3 regions of the Methylobacterium sp. Leaf399 genome follow, and region 3 is predicted to be linked to each of the others. Evidence: predicted binding sites of a transcription regulator. Region 3 holds the regulator's gene; each other region holds the start of a gene.

Region 1 (5,235 bases), on a different contig from region 3:
GGCTCGTCGAGCTCCACACCGACCATCTGGAGAGCCACTACGCGCCGCGTCCGGGCGTGCGCTGGCACCCCCTCGGGGCGGTGCTGGCCTACGACGCGCAGATCGCGGCCTCGGGCATCACCACGGTGTTCGATTCCCTGCGCGCCGGCACCGACCCGGACGGCAGCGGGCTGGGCACCGAACTGGAGCTCCTCGCCGCCGCCCTGGCGGAGGCGCAAGGGGCGGACCTGTTCCGGGCCGAGCACCGCACGCACCTGCGCTGCGAGATCCCTAGCCCCGACGTGGTGGACACCGTGCGGGCGTTCGCGGAGCGCTACAGCATCGGGCTCCTGTCGCTGATGGACCACACGCCGGGCCAGCGCCAGTTCCGGGACGTGGCCAAGTACTACGTCTATGCCGGGCGCGGCGGTCGATCGCTGGAGGAGATCAAGCTCAACACCGAGCGCAAGATGCGCGACGGCCGCGCCCTCAACGCGGTGAACCGGCCCGCCCTCGTCGCTCTGGCGCGCGAACGCGGGATTCCGCTGGCCAGCCACGACGACACCACCCTGGCCGACGTGGCGCTCTCGCGCGAGGAATCAGTGGCGCTCGCCGAGTTCCCCACCACCCTGGAGGCGGCCGAGGCCTCGCACGCAGCCGGCATCACCGTGATGATGGGCGCCCCCAACCTGATCCGGGGCGGCTCGCATTCCGGCAACGTCGCGGCCCAAACCCTGGCGGAGGCCGGCACCCTGCGCATCCTGTCCTCGGATTACGTACCGGCGAGCCTGCTGATGGCGGCCTTCGCGTTGCCCGAGCGGGTCCCGGGCATCACCCTGCCGGAGGCCATCGCCACCGTGACGGCCAATCCCGCGACAGCCACCGGGCTCACCGATCGCGGCCGGTTGGAACCGGGATTGCGTGCCGACCTCGTCCGCGTGCGCCTCGCCCGAGGGGTGCCGGTGGTGCGCCAGGTCTGGCGTGCGGGCGAGCGGGTGGTGTGATGGCGGGCGGCTTCGTCCTCGTCGTCGGCCCGAGCGGGGCCGGCAAGGATACCCTGCTGCGGCTGGCGCGCGACCGCCTCGCGGGGGATCCCCGCTTCGTCTTCCCGCGCCGGCTCGTCACCCGCCCCCCCTCCGCCCACGAGGCCAACCTCGAACTCGACGACGTCGCCTTCGACATGGGCGTGCAAGCGCATGCCTTCGCGCTTCATTGGCGCGCCCACGGCCTCGGCTACGCCATCCCCGCCGAGACCGTGAGGCAGGCGGACGACGGGCATTGGATCGTCTGCAACGTGTCCCGTCGCATCGTTTCGCAGGCGCGCCGCACCCTGCCCCGTGTCAGCGTCGTGCAGGTCACGGCCTCGCCGGAGGTTCTCGCCAGACGCCTTGCGACCCGCGGCCGCCCCGAGGACGGCGACCTGCGCGCCCGCCTCGACCGCGCGATCCCGATCGAGGCCGAATGCACGATCCATAACGATGCCGACGCAGAGGGTGCGGCCGACCGCCTCGTGGTGCATCTGCGCGCGTGCGTTGCCGGCGCGCGGCCGGGTGCCCACACGAATTGCGTCTGATGGCTTCGCACCGCGGATGTCGGTCATCCTCGGGCGCCGCGCGGGCTCGGTGAGACGGTTCCCGCTTGATCCAAGCGGAAACCGTCTCATCCCGAGGTGCCGTGGCGATGCCGCTGTCGGGGCGCTTCGGGATGGGGTCGCGCCCGGGGCCATCGAAGCCGCGGCGGCGGCATGACCCGGCCAACCGGACCGTCGTCGGACACGCTCGTCCCGATCGATCACGCGCAGCGCCGCCAGGACCGTTTCATGGCGCTGTCGTATTCATGGCGCCGTCGTATTCATGGCGCCGTCGTATTCATGGCGCTGTCGTAAATCGTGGCTACGGAATGGCCACGTCCCACTGCCGCCTGCGTTCAGACACGGCATTCGCGCTCAAACGACCATCGTTGGTTGGCTATAGGCCCGGTGAAGACCGATGGTTCTTCAAAGGAAGCCGGCTGACCGACTTGGATGCCCGCGCGCCCGCCGTGCCCTGATCCCCGGCCATCTTCGGATCTGAGCCGCAATGACAACCGATTATCACGTTCTGGCAAACGGTTCCCTGATCCAGGATTGGTCGAATGCAGGGTCGATCACGACGAACGACGAGTGGGCCGGCGTGCCGAGCATCGTCGGATATCGCGGCGACGACATCACGACGGTGACCGGCGCCGACCCGCAGACCCTCGCCGGGGACGGCACGGTCACGGTGGACGTGAACGCCAACCAGACCAATCCGAACGGCTTCTCCACCGGCGGCGTCGCGGAATTCGCGCTGTCCGACCCCACGGTCGCCCTGGCCGGATCAGGGACGGCCGACGCGCCCAACCTCGTCATCCACCTCGACACCACCGGCCGGCGGGACGTCACCGTCTCCTACACCCTGCGCGACCTCGAGGACGGCGCCGACAACGCCGCGCAGGCGGTGGCGCTGCAGTACCGGGTCGGGACCACCGGCGCCTGGGTCAACGTGCCGGCCGCCTACCGCGCCGACGCCACCGCGGGCCCGAACACCTTCGGGCCGGACGGCGTCGTCACCGCCGTGCTGCCCGCCGCGGTCGAGAACCAGCCGCAGGTGCAGGTGCGCGTCATCACCACCAACGCCCTCGGCAACGACGAGTGGATCGGCATCGACGACATCAGCGTCACGAGCGCGGGTGCGGCGGTGGTCCCGGCCCTGTCGGTGGCCGACGTCGCCATCGCGGAAGGGGATGCCGGCACGACGCAGGTGGTCTTCACCGTGTCCCTCGACGCCCCGGCACCGGCGGGCGGCGTCGCCTTCGACATCGCCACCGGCGACGCGACCGCCACCGCGGGCAGCGACTACGTCGCCGCCGCCACCGGCCTCACCATCGCGGCCGGGCAGACCTCGGCGACCTTCGCCGTGACGGTCAACGGCGACACCGTGTTCGAGCCGGCCGAGAGCTTCGGGGTGAGCGTGACGAACGTGGTCGGCGCGACGGTGGCCGACGGCGAGGCCGTGGGCACCCTCCTCAACGACGAGACCCCGCCGACCATCGGCGGCATCGCCGTGTACGACGCGGCGCCCTCGCTCACCGGCACCCAGGGCGCGGCGCCCGTGGCCACGAACGCGCTCCAGCTCGTGCGGCTGGGCGCCTACGCCACCACCGACGACGCCGCCACCGGGGACGCCCCGAACGCCGAGGTCGTGGCCTACGACGCCACCACCGCGAGCCTCTACGTGCAGAACACCAACGAGAACCGCATCGAGATCGTGACGATCTCGGCCACCGGCAGCCTCGCAAAGAGCGGCGAGATCCTGCTCGCCGGCCTCGACCAGTACGGCGCGGTGAACTCCGTGGCGGTCTTCGACGGCCTCGTGGCGATCGCCTATGCCAATGCCGCCGGCGACCAGCCCGGCCGCGTCGCCCTGTTCGACGCCGACGGAACCTTCCTCAGCTCCCTCGTCGTCGGCGTCGGCCCCGACCAGGTCGTCTTCACGCGCGACGGCCAAAAACTCCTCGTCTCCAACGAGGGCGAGCAGTTCACGGTTGCCAGCAACCCGGTCGGCAGCGTGTCGATCATCGACGTGTCGGGTGGCGTGGCCGGCGCCGCGACGGCGGCGGTCACCGCCACCGTGGGCTTTGGCGCCCTCGACGGCAGCGAGGCCGCCCTGCGCGCCAAGGGGCTCGCGATCAGCCCCGGCAACACCGCCTCGTCCGACATCGAGCCGGAGTACATCACGATCTCGCCCAACAACCGGTTCGCCTACGTCACCCTGCAGGAGGTCAACGGCGTCGCCGTGATCGACCTCGCCAACCCCGGCACGGCGCCCATCGCGATCCAGCCCCTCGGCAGCGTCGACCGCTCGCTGCCCGGCAACGCGTTCGACGCCTCCGACCGTGACGGCCCCGGGGGCGATCCGGCCGTCACCGTCGCCACCACCCCCACGGCCACGCCGATCTACGGCCTGCTCCAGCCCGATGCGATCGCCTCCTACGCGGTGGGCGGCACCACCTACTTCGTCACCGCCAACGAGGGCGACCAGCGCGTCATCGGCGGCGAGGACAACACCGCCGACGTGTCGCGCCTCAGCGCCATCCCCGACAGCCAGCTCACGCCCGAGCTGCGGGCGCTCAAGGCCGACCCGGCCTACGCCCGCCTCAACGTACTGCGCCAGACCGGCGACACCGACGGCGACGGCGTCATCGACCAGCTCAACACCCTGGGCGGCCGCGGCATCTCGATCTTCCGCCAGAACGCGGACGGGACGATCACCAAGGTGCGCGAGACCGGCGGCGAGTTCGAGACGATCTTCGCCCGCGACGCGGCGGCGCAGTTCAACATCGACCAGGAGCCGAACGGCGACGGGGTGTTCGAATTCGACAACCGCTCGGACAACAAGGGTCCGGAGCCTGAGGGCGTCACCATCGGGACGGTGGACGGGCGCACCTACGCCTTCGTCGGGCTCGAGCGCCAGAGCGGCATCCTCGTCTACGACGTGACCGAACCGGAGACCGCCAGCTACGTCTCCTACGTCCCGCCCGTCGACGGGCCGGCCGATCGCGGTCCCGAGGTGCTCACCTTCATCGCGGCGGCCGACAACCCCACCGGCACCCCCATCGTCGTCTCGGCCAACGAGGTCGGCGGCGGCGGCGCCACGGTCTATGCCGCCCTCACCCGGGGCTACACCCAGGAGATCGGCTTTGCCGCCGAGTCCCTCGCGGTCGCCGCCGCGGAGGGCGACGCGGGCACCACCACCCTCACCTTCACCGTCCAGCGCAGCAACGGCACCCTGGGCGACCTCGCCTTCACCGCCGAACTCACCGGCACCGGGACCGCGCCCGTCTCCGGCGACGACCTCTCCGGCAATCCGGCCCTGCCGCTGGCGATCGCCGGCACCATCCCGGCCGGCGCGGCCTCGGCGGTCGTGACCGTGACGGTGCAGGGCGACGTGACGCCCGAGGCCGCCGAGACCTTGGCGCTGACCCTGACGACGGCCACCACCACCCAACCCGGCGTCACCGCGGCGGTGAGCGCCACCGCCGGCACCGCCACGGGCACCGTCCTCAACGACGACGTCACCCTGATCTCCACGGTCCAGGGCACCGGCGCGGCGAGTGCGCTTGTGGGTCGGACCGTGACCATCGAGGCGGTCGTGGTCGGCGACTTCCAGAACGGCGACGCCGACGCCAAGCGCAGCCTCGGCGGGTTCTTCCTGCAGGAGGAGGCGTCGGACCGGG
Region 2 (5,235 bases), on a different contig from region 3:
ATGGCGCCGTCGCCCGACAGCACCGAGGCGGGGCCGCGCAGCACCTCGATCCGGTCGACGTTCCAGGTGTCGAACGGGAAGGTGATGGTTCCGGTGCCGACGTAGAGGCGGGTGCCGTCGTAGAGCTGCATCACCGAGTTGACCCCGGCGAACCCGCGCGAGGTGTACGCCCCGAAGCCGTTGCCGGGCGCGGCGATGGTGGTGATGCCGGCCGCGTTCTGGGTCACCGCCTCCTGCACCGTCTCCTGGCCGCGCTCGCGGATCTTCTGGCCGGAGACGACCTCGACGCTGGCCGGCGTCTGGAGCGGCGACAGGTCGAGGCGGCTGCCGGTCCGGTTGGGTGTCGCGAGGTTCAGGCCGGTGGGTGCCGCCGTGTAGGGGGTCGGCGCCAGCAGGCGGGTTCCCGTCCCGGGGCCGGCCACCGCCAGTTCCGAGAGGGTGGCGGCGGCGTGGTCCTCGCCCGGGCGGGGGGCGTCATGCGCCGCGAGGGCGACCTGCGCGGCGAGGGAGGCCGGAGCGAGGGCGAAGATCAGCAGCAGGCGACCCGACGGTCGTCGGGCGAGAGAATGGGACGACATGGGCAGCGAGGCCTCGGGCGACGGCAGTGGCACGTCACCGCGAACGAAGCCTCGGCTCAGGCGGTCTCCGAAAAAGACACGCGCCCGCCTCGACACCCACCAGGACACCCCGCCCGATGCGTTTCGCGTGTGACCACGACTGACGGCAGGTCTCCTGGCTCGCGGGTCGCTGTCCCGTCATCGTCTTCCCAGGCCCGAGGAACCCAGTGACGTGTTGATGAAGGACTCGCCGCTTACAGTTGCGGGGGCAGCCGCGGCATCGGGCGATCCTTGCGGACCCTCGCCCTCACCGCGTTCCCTTTTGATCCTCTCGCGAGGAACCGTCGACCCGAGGCTAGCGCGCCGGCGAAGACCGCGTCAATCGCGCACAGGTTCGGTCACGGCACGCTCACCGGAACGTGTGGCATCCACGACGCACCCAACGCGGGGTGCGGCCTCAGCCGCGCCGGCTCATCCGGCCGCCCATGCCCTCGCAGCAGCAGGCCGCCTTCGTGCCCTTGGCCGAGCCGTGCTTCATCCCACCGTGCTTCATGCCCCCGTCTTTCATGGCCATATCGCCCCGGCCGCACATGGCCCCCGCCTTGCCGCCCTTCGCGCCGCAGCAGCTCATGGCGGAGGCGGGCGCGGCGGCCAGCAGGAGGAGGACGGCGGTCGAGGCGGCGAGCTTGGCGATCATGGGGGGACGGGTCTCCGTTGCCCCGCCATCCTACCACCGATCGGCGGCCCGATGCAGGGGCGTGCGGCGTCATCCCCCATCGGCGAGGATCGCCCCGCGATAGGTCTCCACCACCTCGCAGAACGGGACGCCGTCGGCGGTGCTGAGCACGGCATGGATCGCGAAGAGCGCCGTGGCGGGACCGGGCCGCCCCGCCGTTTGCGTCCACAGCCGCTCCAGCGACAGATTGCGACGCTGCGGCGCCAGGGCATGGACGGCACGGCCGAAGGGCGTGGCCGTGGTGTCGAGGACCCGGTTCATGCCCGGCGTGAGGCGTTCGGGCACGTACCAGTTCTGCGCCTCCGACAGGACGTGGGCGCCGCAGGTGAGCCGCACCCGGCGGTAGCGCACGAGGTCCGGCGAGCCGACGCCGAGGCGCTCGCACTGCTGGGCGGAGGGCGCCCGCGCCGCCGCCGTCACCGGCACGGCGCACAGGCTGGAACCGCCGGCCGACAGCCCGCGCTCGTGGCACCATTCCTCGAGGACGGCGGTCGCGCTCGGCCCGGCCAGGAGCCGGTCCGTCAGCAGCGTCACGAGCCCGGCGGTCCCGAGCGGCGCGGCGGACGGATCGGTCATCGACGGACGACGAGGGCGAATGGCCATGGCGTCGCCGGACAGGATCGACCTGTCGACCGCCTCATGACCGAGATGACGCGACGTGTGATCAAGAGGCCCCGGGATGTCAGGATGTGGCCGATGCAGCGCGATTCTTGCGGCATCGCGTCTTGCCGATCGACGCGAGAGCGACCGCTGGCGGGCACCACCGCCGCACCCCGCGGGAGCGAGATCGGTGCCGAGCCGTGGCCCTCCATACAACGTGTTGGAGCTCACGAGAACGCTCCTCGTCACGAGGGCGATTGAGGCCGGCAAGGATGCTGGAGGGTGACGAGGATCGCCGTCGACACCCGCGTCTCGTCCTCGCGGGGAACCTCGACAGGTCGGCGCGCCTGTGCTGGAGCGCTCCTTGCTGCGGTCTCGACATCGTCACACGAGCGTCCGGGCTGCGGATTATGAGCGCAGCGGCGCCTCTTACACCGCCGGGGAAGAGCTCCTTTGGACCGAACCGTCCGATATGCCCTGTACTTCACCCCCGCACCGGGGACGGCTCTCGCCGCCTTCGGCGACGCGGTCCTCGGCGCCGTGCCGACGTTGGGGCCGACCACGCTCCGGGCCCTCCTTGCCGCCAGGACCGAGGAGCCGCGCGTCTACGGCTTCCACGCCACGATGAAGGCGCCGTGGCGCCTCGGCCCGGGCGTGACGGAAGCCGATCTCCTGGCGGCGGCCGAGGCCCTCGCTGCCCATCGACCGCCTCTGCCTGTCGGCTCGCTGCGCGTCGCCGCGCTCGGACATGTCGCCGCCCTGGTGCCGGAGTCGCCGCCGCCGGCCCTCGGCCTGCTGGCCGCCGAATGCGTGGCCGCCCTCGACCCGCTGCGGGCCCCCCTCTCGGCAGCCGAGCGCGTCCGGCGCCACCCCGAGCGCCTCGACCCGCGGGGGCGGGCGCTGCTGGAGCGTTGGGGCTACCCGCACGTCTTCGAGGAGTTTGGGTTTCACATGACGCTGACCGGCCGCCTCGGCCCCGAGGACAGGGCCGTGATCCTGCCGCTGCTGACGGAGGCCGCTGCGGACCTGCCGGACCTGGTGATCGACGCCCTGAGCGTGGTCGTCCAGGACGGCGCCGATCCATTCCGGCTCTTGCGCCGTATTCCTTTCGCGCCTTGAGGCGCATGCGAGGGCCTCGAACCGCCCCGGCCGCGACACGCAGGTCGGCGCCCGCTCGCGGCTGAGCGAGACGGTCCTCGACGACGGTTCCCGATATCGTCGAGGACGGGTCAGACGAACCACGCGACGATCGGCAAGGTCTGCCCGATCGCCTCGAACCGCAAGCACAAGAGTACCGGCTCATCATTAGCCGGACAACTGTCATTCCTCTGTCGTGCGGGGCGGGTTTACCGTGGTTCATCGCTCCTGCCGGACAGTCTCATGCTGGTTCTCGAAGATCTGATCCGTCGTTACGGCGATCGCCGTGCGGTGGACCGCGTCTCCCTCGCCATCCCGCGCGGCCGCTTCGTCGGTGTCATCGGGCGCTCGGGCGCGGGCAAGTCGACCCTGCTGCGGATGATCAACCGCCTCGTCGAACCGACCGGCGGGCGCATCCTGTTCGACGGCCTCGACGTCACGGCCCTGCGCGGCCGCGACCTGCGGCGCTGGCGGGCCCGCAGCGCCATGATCTTCCAGCAGTTCCACCTGGTCGGCCGCCTCGACGTCCTGAGCAACGTGCTGATGGGGCGCCTCTGGGAGGTGCCCAGGCACCGCTCGCTCCTCAAGCTCTGGTCGGAGCGTGAGCGCGCCCTGGCGCTCGCCGCCCTCGACGACTTCGGCATGGGCGATTTTGCCGGCCACCGGGCCGACCAGCTCTCCGGCGGCCAGCAGCAGCGCGTCGCCATCGCGCGGGCGATGATGCAGGCCCCCGATCTCATCCTGGCCGACGAGCCCGTGGCCTCCCTCGATCCGCGCAACACCCGGATCGTCATGGACGCGCTGGCCGAGGCCAACCGCCGCCACGGCATCACCGTGCTGTGCAACCTGCATTCCCTGGATCTGGCCCGCAGCTACTGCGACCGCCTGGTCGGCCTCGCCGACGGGCGCCTCGTGTTCGACGGCGCGCCGGCCGACCTCACCGAGGACGTCGCCCGCCAGCTCTACGGGCTCGAGGCCGGCGAGGTGCTCGACGCGCCCGCGCCCGTCCTCAAGGCCTACCCCACCGCCCTCGTCGCCTGATCCGTCCCGGACGCCTTCGGAAGAATCCCATGCTGAACCGTCGCACCCTCGCCGGCGCCCTCGCGCTCGCCCTCCTCGCCCTGCCCGCCGCCGCGCAGGATTGGAAGGCGGCCTATCCGGAGCTGACCCTGGCGGTGATCCCGGCCGAGAACGCCTCCGGCACGAGCGACCGCTACGCGCCGCTGACCGCCTACCTGACCAAGAGCCTCGGCGTGCCGGTCAAGCTGCGCATCGCCAACGACTACGCCGCCGTGATCGAGAGCCAGCGCGCGGGCAACGCCCAGCTCGCCTTCTACGGCCCCGCCTCCTTCGCCCGCGCGGTGATGACCGGCGTGAAGGTCGAGCCCATCGTCAACCAGACGCACGACACCGGCGCCTTGGGCTACTACTCGGTGATCTACGTGCGCGCCGACAGCCCGTACAAGACGATCGCCGACCTGAAGGGCAAGAACCTCGCCCTGGTCGATCCCAACTCCACCTCCGGCAACCAGGCGCCGCGGTTCTTCCTGCACAAGGCCGGCTACCCGGTGGACGCGTTCTTCGGCAAGACCGTCTATGCCGGCAGCCACGAGAACGCCGTTCTCGCCCTCGTCCAGGGGACGGTGGACGCCGCCGCCAACCTCTACAACACCGACACCGACACCATGGTCACCCGCATGGCCGCCAAGGGCATGCTCAAGAAGCCCGACGGCTCAGCCATGACGCAGGCCGATTTCCGCGTGGTCTTCAAGTCCGACTTCCTGCCCGAGGGCCCCTTCGCCATGCTGGCGAGCCTGCCCGACGACCTCAAGGCGAAGGTCCGCCAGGCCCTGGTGGACCTGCCGAAGGCCGACAAGGCGGCCTTCGACCGGCTCTCGGACGGCAAGGACCTCGGCCTCGCCCCCGTGACCCTGAAGGACTACCAGCCGGTCATCGAGATGCTGAAGTTCAACGACGAGCAGCGTCGCAAGTCCTGATGCGGGTTGCAGGCCCCGATCCGGGCCGCACGGGTCCGTGCCGGCCGATCCCCGTGCTTGAGACCGTCAGCCCCCTGCCCCCCGACCGCGCCGCCGCCCTGGCGCAGGCCTATGACGGCGCCGTCGCGGCGAGCCGGCGTCGGGTCTGGGTCGGCCTCGCGGTGCTCGTCGTCCTCACGGGGCTCGCCGCGCAGGCCGCCGAGGTGCG
Region 3 (5,235 bases):
CCCTTGTCGCGCTCGCCCTTGGGCGCACCCTCGACCTTGCGTCCGATCACCGCCAGGGTGTCGTAGACCTTGCGGCCGTCGTCGGAGCCGTCGAACACCTTCACCGACAGGGTGCTCTCCCCCGCCCTCCCGGCCTCGATCAGCCGGCGCATGTGGATGCTCGGAAACAGCACCGGGCCGGTGGCCTGGAACTGGTCGCGCTTCGGCTCCTTGAGCTTGACCTTGATGGTCTCGGCCCCGCTCTCGGCGGTCCCATCCACCGCCTGGGACGGCGCCTCGTTGAGGAGGGTGGCGGTCTTGAAGCGGAAGTTGCGACCATCCCCGCTCTCGAACGTCGTGTTGCGCAGGTCGGACGTCCGGCTCCCGCTCTCCCCGCTCTGGAGCTGCGTCACCTGGCGGGTCTGCATCGTGTAGCCCTTGCAGGCGTCGCCGCCGAAATCGAGGACGATGCGACCGCGCGCACTCTCCACCGAACGGCTGGCGCTGCTCTCGGCCAGGGATAGTTCGTACACCGCGCGGTGCCCGGCGAGGCGGATCGGCTCCGCCGCCTGCGCAGCCCCCGCCGCCACGACGAGGCCCGCCGCCATTCCTCCCAACCGCCGTGACGACCGCATGGTGTCTCCCTGTTCGAACGCGAGCCGACCAAAACCCGTCCGGTCGCACCGCCCACACATAGTCACGCCGGCTTAGGCGACAATGCGGGCTCGGAGTGGTCGGACCGCGACGTGCCGTGGAGACCCCTCGGCGATGGTGAGGCGCCATCGGCAATGGCAGGGGCCCATCGGCAGTGGCGGGAACCCATTGGCAGTGGAAAGCCGCAGGGCGTGCATGGTCTCCCTTGCATACGGCTCGACGCCTCCTGTACGGTCGCGCTGATTGGCGATGCATCCGGCGCGACGGCCAATACACGACGGTTCGACGACGACCAGAGCGCGCGTCGTGATGGGTTTGCCGTCGGCGAAACCAGCGTTCCCGTGGAAGGCGTGCGGTTCTTTTCAATACACCGTGTCATGACGACATCGTGAAATGGCCTTTTCGACTGGGTCGTTACGAAGATGGCGGGTGCGGGTGTTGCGTCGTGACGGGGCGATGATCGAATGTCTGAGGGGGCGATGATGGACACAGTCCCGGGCTGGACGGATGAACGCGTCGCGCTGTTGCGCCGCCTCTGGGAAGAGGGTCTGAGCGCGAGCCAGATCGCGACGCAACTGACCGGCGTGACCCGCAACGCCGTGATCGGGAAGGTCCACCGCCTGGGGCTTTCGGGACGCGTGAAGAGCGCCGACACCGCGATCGCGGGGCGCAAGAAGGCGACCCGCGAGGCGGAGGTCGAGATCATCGTCGAGGAGGCGACGCTCCCGCCGCCGGTGGAACCGATCGTCGTCGAGGCGGTCGTCGCTGCCGCCACACTCGACGTCGCGCTGCCCGCCGATCCCGTCACCCTGGCGGTCTCGCGGCGGGTGACGATCATGGACCTGCGGGAAGCGATGTGCCGCTGGCCGATGGGGGACCCGACCTCGACGGACTTCTACTATTGCGGCGACCGGGCGATCACCGGCCTGCCCTATTGCACCCATCACGCCGAGATCGCCTATCAGCCGGCGACCGAGCGCAAACGCGACCGCCGGGCCGGCGGATTCCGCTGATCCCTCACGGCCGGCTCGCGGCCGGGCGGCGGATGTCGCGGTCGGGACGGCGATACCGCGCGTGGCGGCCTCACGCGTCGACGGCGAAGGTCTCGTCGAACGAATAGCCTGAGCCGCGAACGGTGCGGATGGGATCGGACTGGGTCGTGCGGTTGATGGCCTTGCGCAGGCGGCCGACGTGGACGTCGACGGTGCGCTCGTCGATGTAGACGTCGTGACCCCAGACGCCGTCCAGGAGCTGTTCGCGCGAGAACACCCGGCCGGGGCTCTGCATCAGGAATTCGAGCAGCTTGAACTCGGTGGGCCCGAGGTGGATCTCGCGGCCCTGACGGCGGATGCGGTGGCTGACCCGGTCGAGCTCGATGTCGCCGGCGATGAGCAGGCTCGCCACATGCGCCGGCTTGGCGCGCCGCAGCAGCGCCCGCACCCGCGCCAGCAGTTCGGGCACCGAGAACGGCTTGACAATATAATCGTCCGCCCCCGTGCCGAGACCGCGGATCCGGTCGCCCTCCTCGCCGCGGGCCGTGAGCATGATGACGGGCAGGGTCTCGCTCTCGCGGCGCGCACGGATGCGGCGGCAGAGCTCGATCCCCGACAGGCCGGGCAGCATCCAGTCGAGCAGCACCAGGTCGGGAAGCTGTTCCTGCAGGCGCAGGTCCGCCTCGTCGCCGCGGGCGGCCGCGTCGACGGTGAACCCCTCCGCCTCGAGGTTGTAGCGGAGGAGGAGGGTAAGGGCCTCCTCGTCCTCGACGATCAGGATACGCGTACTCATGGGCTTTGTCTGGGATGTCCCTGCCGGGGGCTTCAGGCGCCGGTCGGCGGCTCCACCATGGCGTAGTTCGACGCGTCGTTCTTCGGGCGATCGGTGGGAAGGTTCTCACCGGTGACGAGGTAATGGATCGTCTCGGCGATGTTGGTAGTGTGGTCGCCGATCCGCTCGATGTTCTTGGCGCAGAACAACAGGTGCGTGCAGAACGAGATGTTGCGCGGGTCTTCCATCATGTAGGTCAAGAGCTCGCGGAACAGCGAATTGTAGAGGGCGTCGATGGCGCCGTCCCGCTCCCAGACGTCGTGCGCCGCCTTGATGTCGCGGCTGGAATAGGCGTCCAGCACGTCCTTGAGCTGCTCTTGGACGAGGTCGCCCATGTGCTGCATGCCCACGACCACCTTCTGCGACTGGATCTCGCCGGCGATGGCGATGACGCGCTTGGCGACGTTCTTGGCCAGATCGCCGATCCGCTCGAGATCGCTCGACACGCGGATCGCCGAGATGGTTTCGCGCAGGTCGATGGCCATCGGCTGGCGCCGCGCAATGAGCAGGATCGCCCGCTCCTCGATCTCGCGCTGCAGTACGTCGAGGCGCTGGTCTGCCGCGATGACCGTCTGGGCCAGGGTGGCGTCGCGCCGCACGAGGGCGTGGCCCGCCTCGTTCATCATCTTCTCGGCGATGCCGCCCATCTCGGAGATCGCGCGGCGCAGGTCCTCGAGGTCGGTGTCGTAGGAACTGACGATATGGTCGGGCATGATCGCACTCCTCGGGTCGGCGCCCCGGCGGGGAACGGCGAACGGGATCGGTCGGGAGGGTATTTCGCAGCGGACGAGGTCGGGCCCGATGCGATGTCTGAAGGGGACCGTCCGCCAGTCGAACGGCCTCAGCCGAAGCGGCCGGTGATGTAGTCCTGGGTCTGGCGTTTCTCGGGGTTCATGAAGATCCGGGTGGTGGGCCCGAATTCCACGAGTTCGCCGAGGTACATGAACGCCGTGAACTGCGAGATGCGGGCGGCCTGCTGCATGTTGTGCGTCACGATGACGATCGTGAACTCGGAGCGCAGCTGCTCGATCAGCTCCTCGATGCGTCCCGTCGAGATCGGGTCCAGCGCCGAGGTCGGCTCGTCGAACAGGATCACCTCCGGGCGCTGGGCGACGGTGCGGGCGATGCACAGGCGCTGCTGCTGGCCGCCGGAGAGGCCCATGCCGGACTGCTTGAGCTTGTCCTTGGCCTCGTCCCACAGGGCCGCCTTGCGCAGGGATTCCTCGACGCGGATGTCGAGATCGGCCTTGGACAAGCGCTCGTACAGGCGAAGGCCGAAGGCGACGTTGTCGTAGATCGACATCGGGAACGGCGTCGGTTTCTGGAACACCATGCCGATCTTCGAGCGCAGCTCGTTGAGGTCGATCTTCGGGTCGAGGATGTTGCGACCGTCGAGCATGATCTCGCCCTCGGCCCGCTGCTCGGGATAGAGGCTGTAGATCCGGTTGAAGGTGCGCAGCAACGTCGACTTGCCGCAGCCCGACGGGCCGATCAGCGCCGTCACCTGCCGGTCGTGGAAGTTGAGGTTGACCGACTTCAGGCCGTGGAAGTTGCCGTAATAGAAGTTGAGATCCTTCACGGCGATGCGGATCGGGGCGTTCTCGTCCGCCTTGTGGCGCCCGGTCAGTTGGGCGGCTTGGATCGCGGGCTCGGCGCTCATCGTGGGTTCGTCCTTGTCGAGACGGAAGAGGAAGGGACCGGATCGGCGCGCTGTCAGCGCGCGCGATCGCTCTTGATGACGAAGCGGGCCACGATCGACAGGGCGAGGATCGTGACGGTGATGAGGAGCGCCCCGGCCCAGGCCAGCTGCTGCCAGTTCGGATAGGGAGACAGCGCGAACTGGTAGATCATCACCGGAAGGTTGGGGATGCCGCCCATCAGGTTGGCCGAAAACCAGCTGTTGTTGTTCAGCGCCGTGAACAGCAGCGGTGCCGTCTCGCCCGCGATCCGGGCCAGGGCCAGGATGATGCCGGTGACGATGCCCGCGCTCGCCGCGCGCCAGGTGATCGCCTTGATCACGATGGAGGGCGGAGCGCCCAGCGCCGCGCCCGCCTCGCGCAGGGTGGAGGGGACGAGGCGCAGCATGTCCTCGGTGGTGCGCACGATGACCGGGGTGGCGATGATGGCGAGTGCCACGCCGCCGGCCCAGCCCGAGTAGCTGCCCATCGGCTTGACCATCAGCGTGTAGACGAAGAGGCCGATCAGGATCGAGGGCGCCGAGAGCAGGATGTCGTTCAGGAAGCGGATGATGTCCGCGAGCTTCGAGTTGCGGCCGTACTCCGCCAGGTAGGTTCCCGCGAGCACGCCAATCGGCGTGGCGATGACGATGCCGATCAGGGTCAGCACGAGGCTGCCGAGGATGGCGTTGGCGATGCCGCCGCCCTCGGAGCCCGGTCCGGGGGTCGGCTCGGTGAACAGCAGCGGGGAGAAGCCCTTCACCCCCTCGACGATGAGCATGAGCAGGATCGAGCCGAGCACGACGATCCCGATCCCCGTGGCGATGGTGCTCGCCACGATGAGGACCTTGTCGGCGATCCGCCGGCCGGACCGGACACGGCTGCCGGTGGTCGGTGCGGCCGCCCGTTGCGGGGGCACGGTGGGGTGAGTGGCAGAGGCCATGGGTGCGGTTTCCCTGCTCTCAGGCGACCTTCACGCGCCTGACGAGCAGGCGGGCGATGATCAGGACGATGAAGGTGACGACGAAGAGGATGCAGCCCAGCGCCATCAGCGCGTTCAGCTGCATGCCGTCGGCCTCGTTGAACTCGTTGGCGATGCGCG

The links. The regulator PhoB, encoded in region 3, activates phosphate uptake and scavenging genes when phosphate is short. The targets are predictions, from matches to a motif close to TGTCATNNANCTGTCAT.
Region 1: a site for PhoB is predicted at 1,795-1,811, ahead of ASG40_RS03230 (ExeM/NucH family extracellular endonuclease). Genes of this name have one in related genera too.
Region 2: a site for PhoB is predicted at 3,212-3,228, ahead of phnC (phosphonate ABC transporter ATP-binding protein). Genes of this name have one in related genera too.

What each region holds. Positions count from the first base shown of each region.
Region 1 covers NZ_LMQK01000001.1:695,398-700,632, forward strand. Annotated here, with positions in the region: gene ASG40_RS03220 (alpha-D-ribose 1-methylphosphonate 5-triphosphate diphosphatase) at 1-983, shown strand, start outside; gene phnN (phosphonate metabolism protein/1,5-bisphosphokinase (PRPP-forming) PhnN) at 983-1,552, shown strand; gene ASG40_RS03230 (ExeM/NucH family extracellular endonuclease) at 2,058-5,235, shown strand, end outside.
Region 2 covers NZ_LMQK01000001.1:682,845-688,079, forward strand. Annotated here, with positions in the region: gene ASG40_RS03145 (TonB-dependent receptor) at 1-578, opposite strand, end outside; cobalamin riboswitch at 706-918, opposite strand; gene ASG40_RS03150 (hypothetical protein) at 1,015-1,254, opposite strand; gene ASG40_RS03155 (hypothetical protein) at 1,324-1,869, opposite strand; gene ASG40_RS03160 (DUF1045 domain-containing protein) at 2,347-3,012, shown strand; gene phnC (phosphonate ABC transporter ATP-binding protein) at 3,274-4,071, shown strand; gene phnD (phosphonate ABC transporter substrate-binding protein) at 4,101-5,027, shown strand; gene phnE (phosphonate ABC transporter, permease protein PhnE) at 5,081-5,235, shown strand, end outside.
Region 3 covers NZ_LMQK01000035.1:76,219-81,453, forward strand. Annotated here, with positions in the region: gene ASG40_RS19675 (cell envelope integrity EipB family protein) at 1-587, opposite strand, end outside; gene ASG40_RS19680 (GcrA family cell cycle regulator) at 1,113-1,646, shown strand; gene phoB (phosphate regulon transcriptional regulator PhoB) at 1,717-2,418, opposite strand; gene phoU (phosphate signaling complex protein PhoU) at 2,451-3,170, opposite strand; gene pstB (phosphate ABC transporter ATP-binding protein PstB) at 3,299-4,117, opposite strand; gene pstA (phosphate ABC transporter permease PstA) at 4,171-5,076, opposite strand; gene pstC (phosphate ABC transporter permease subunit PstC) at 5,096-5,235, opposite strand, start outside.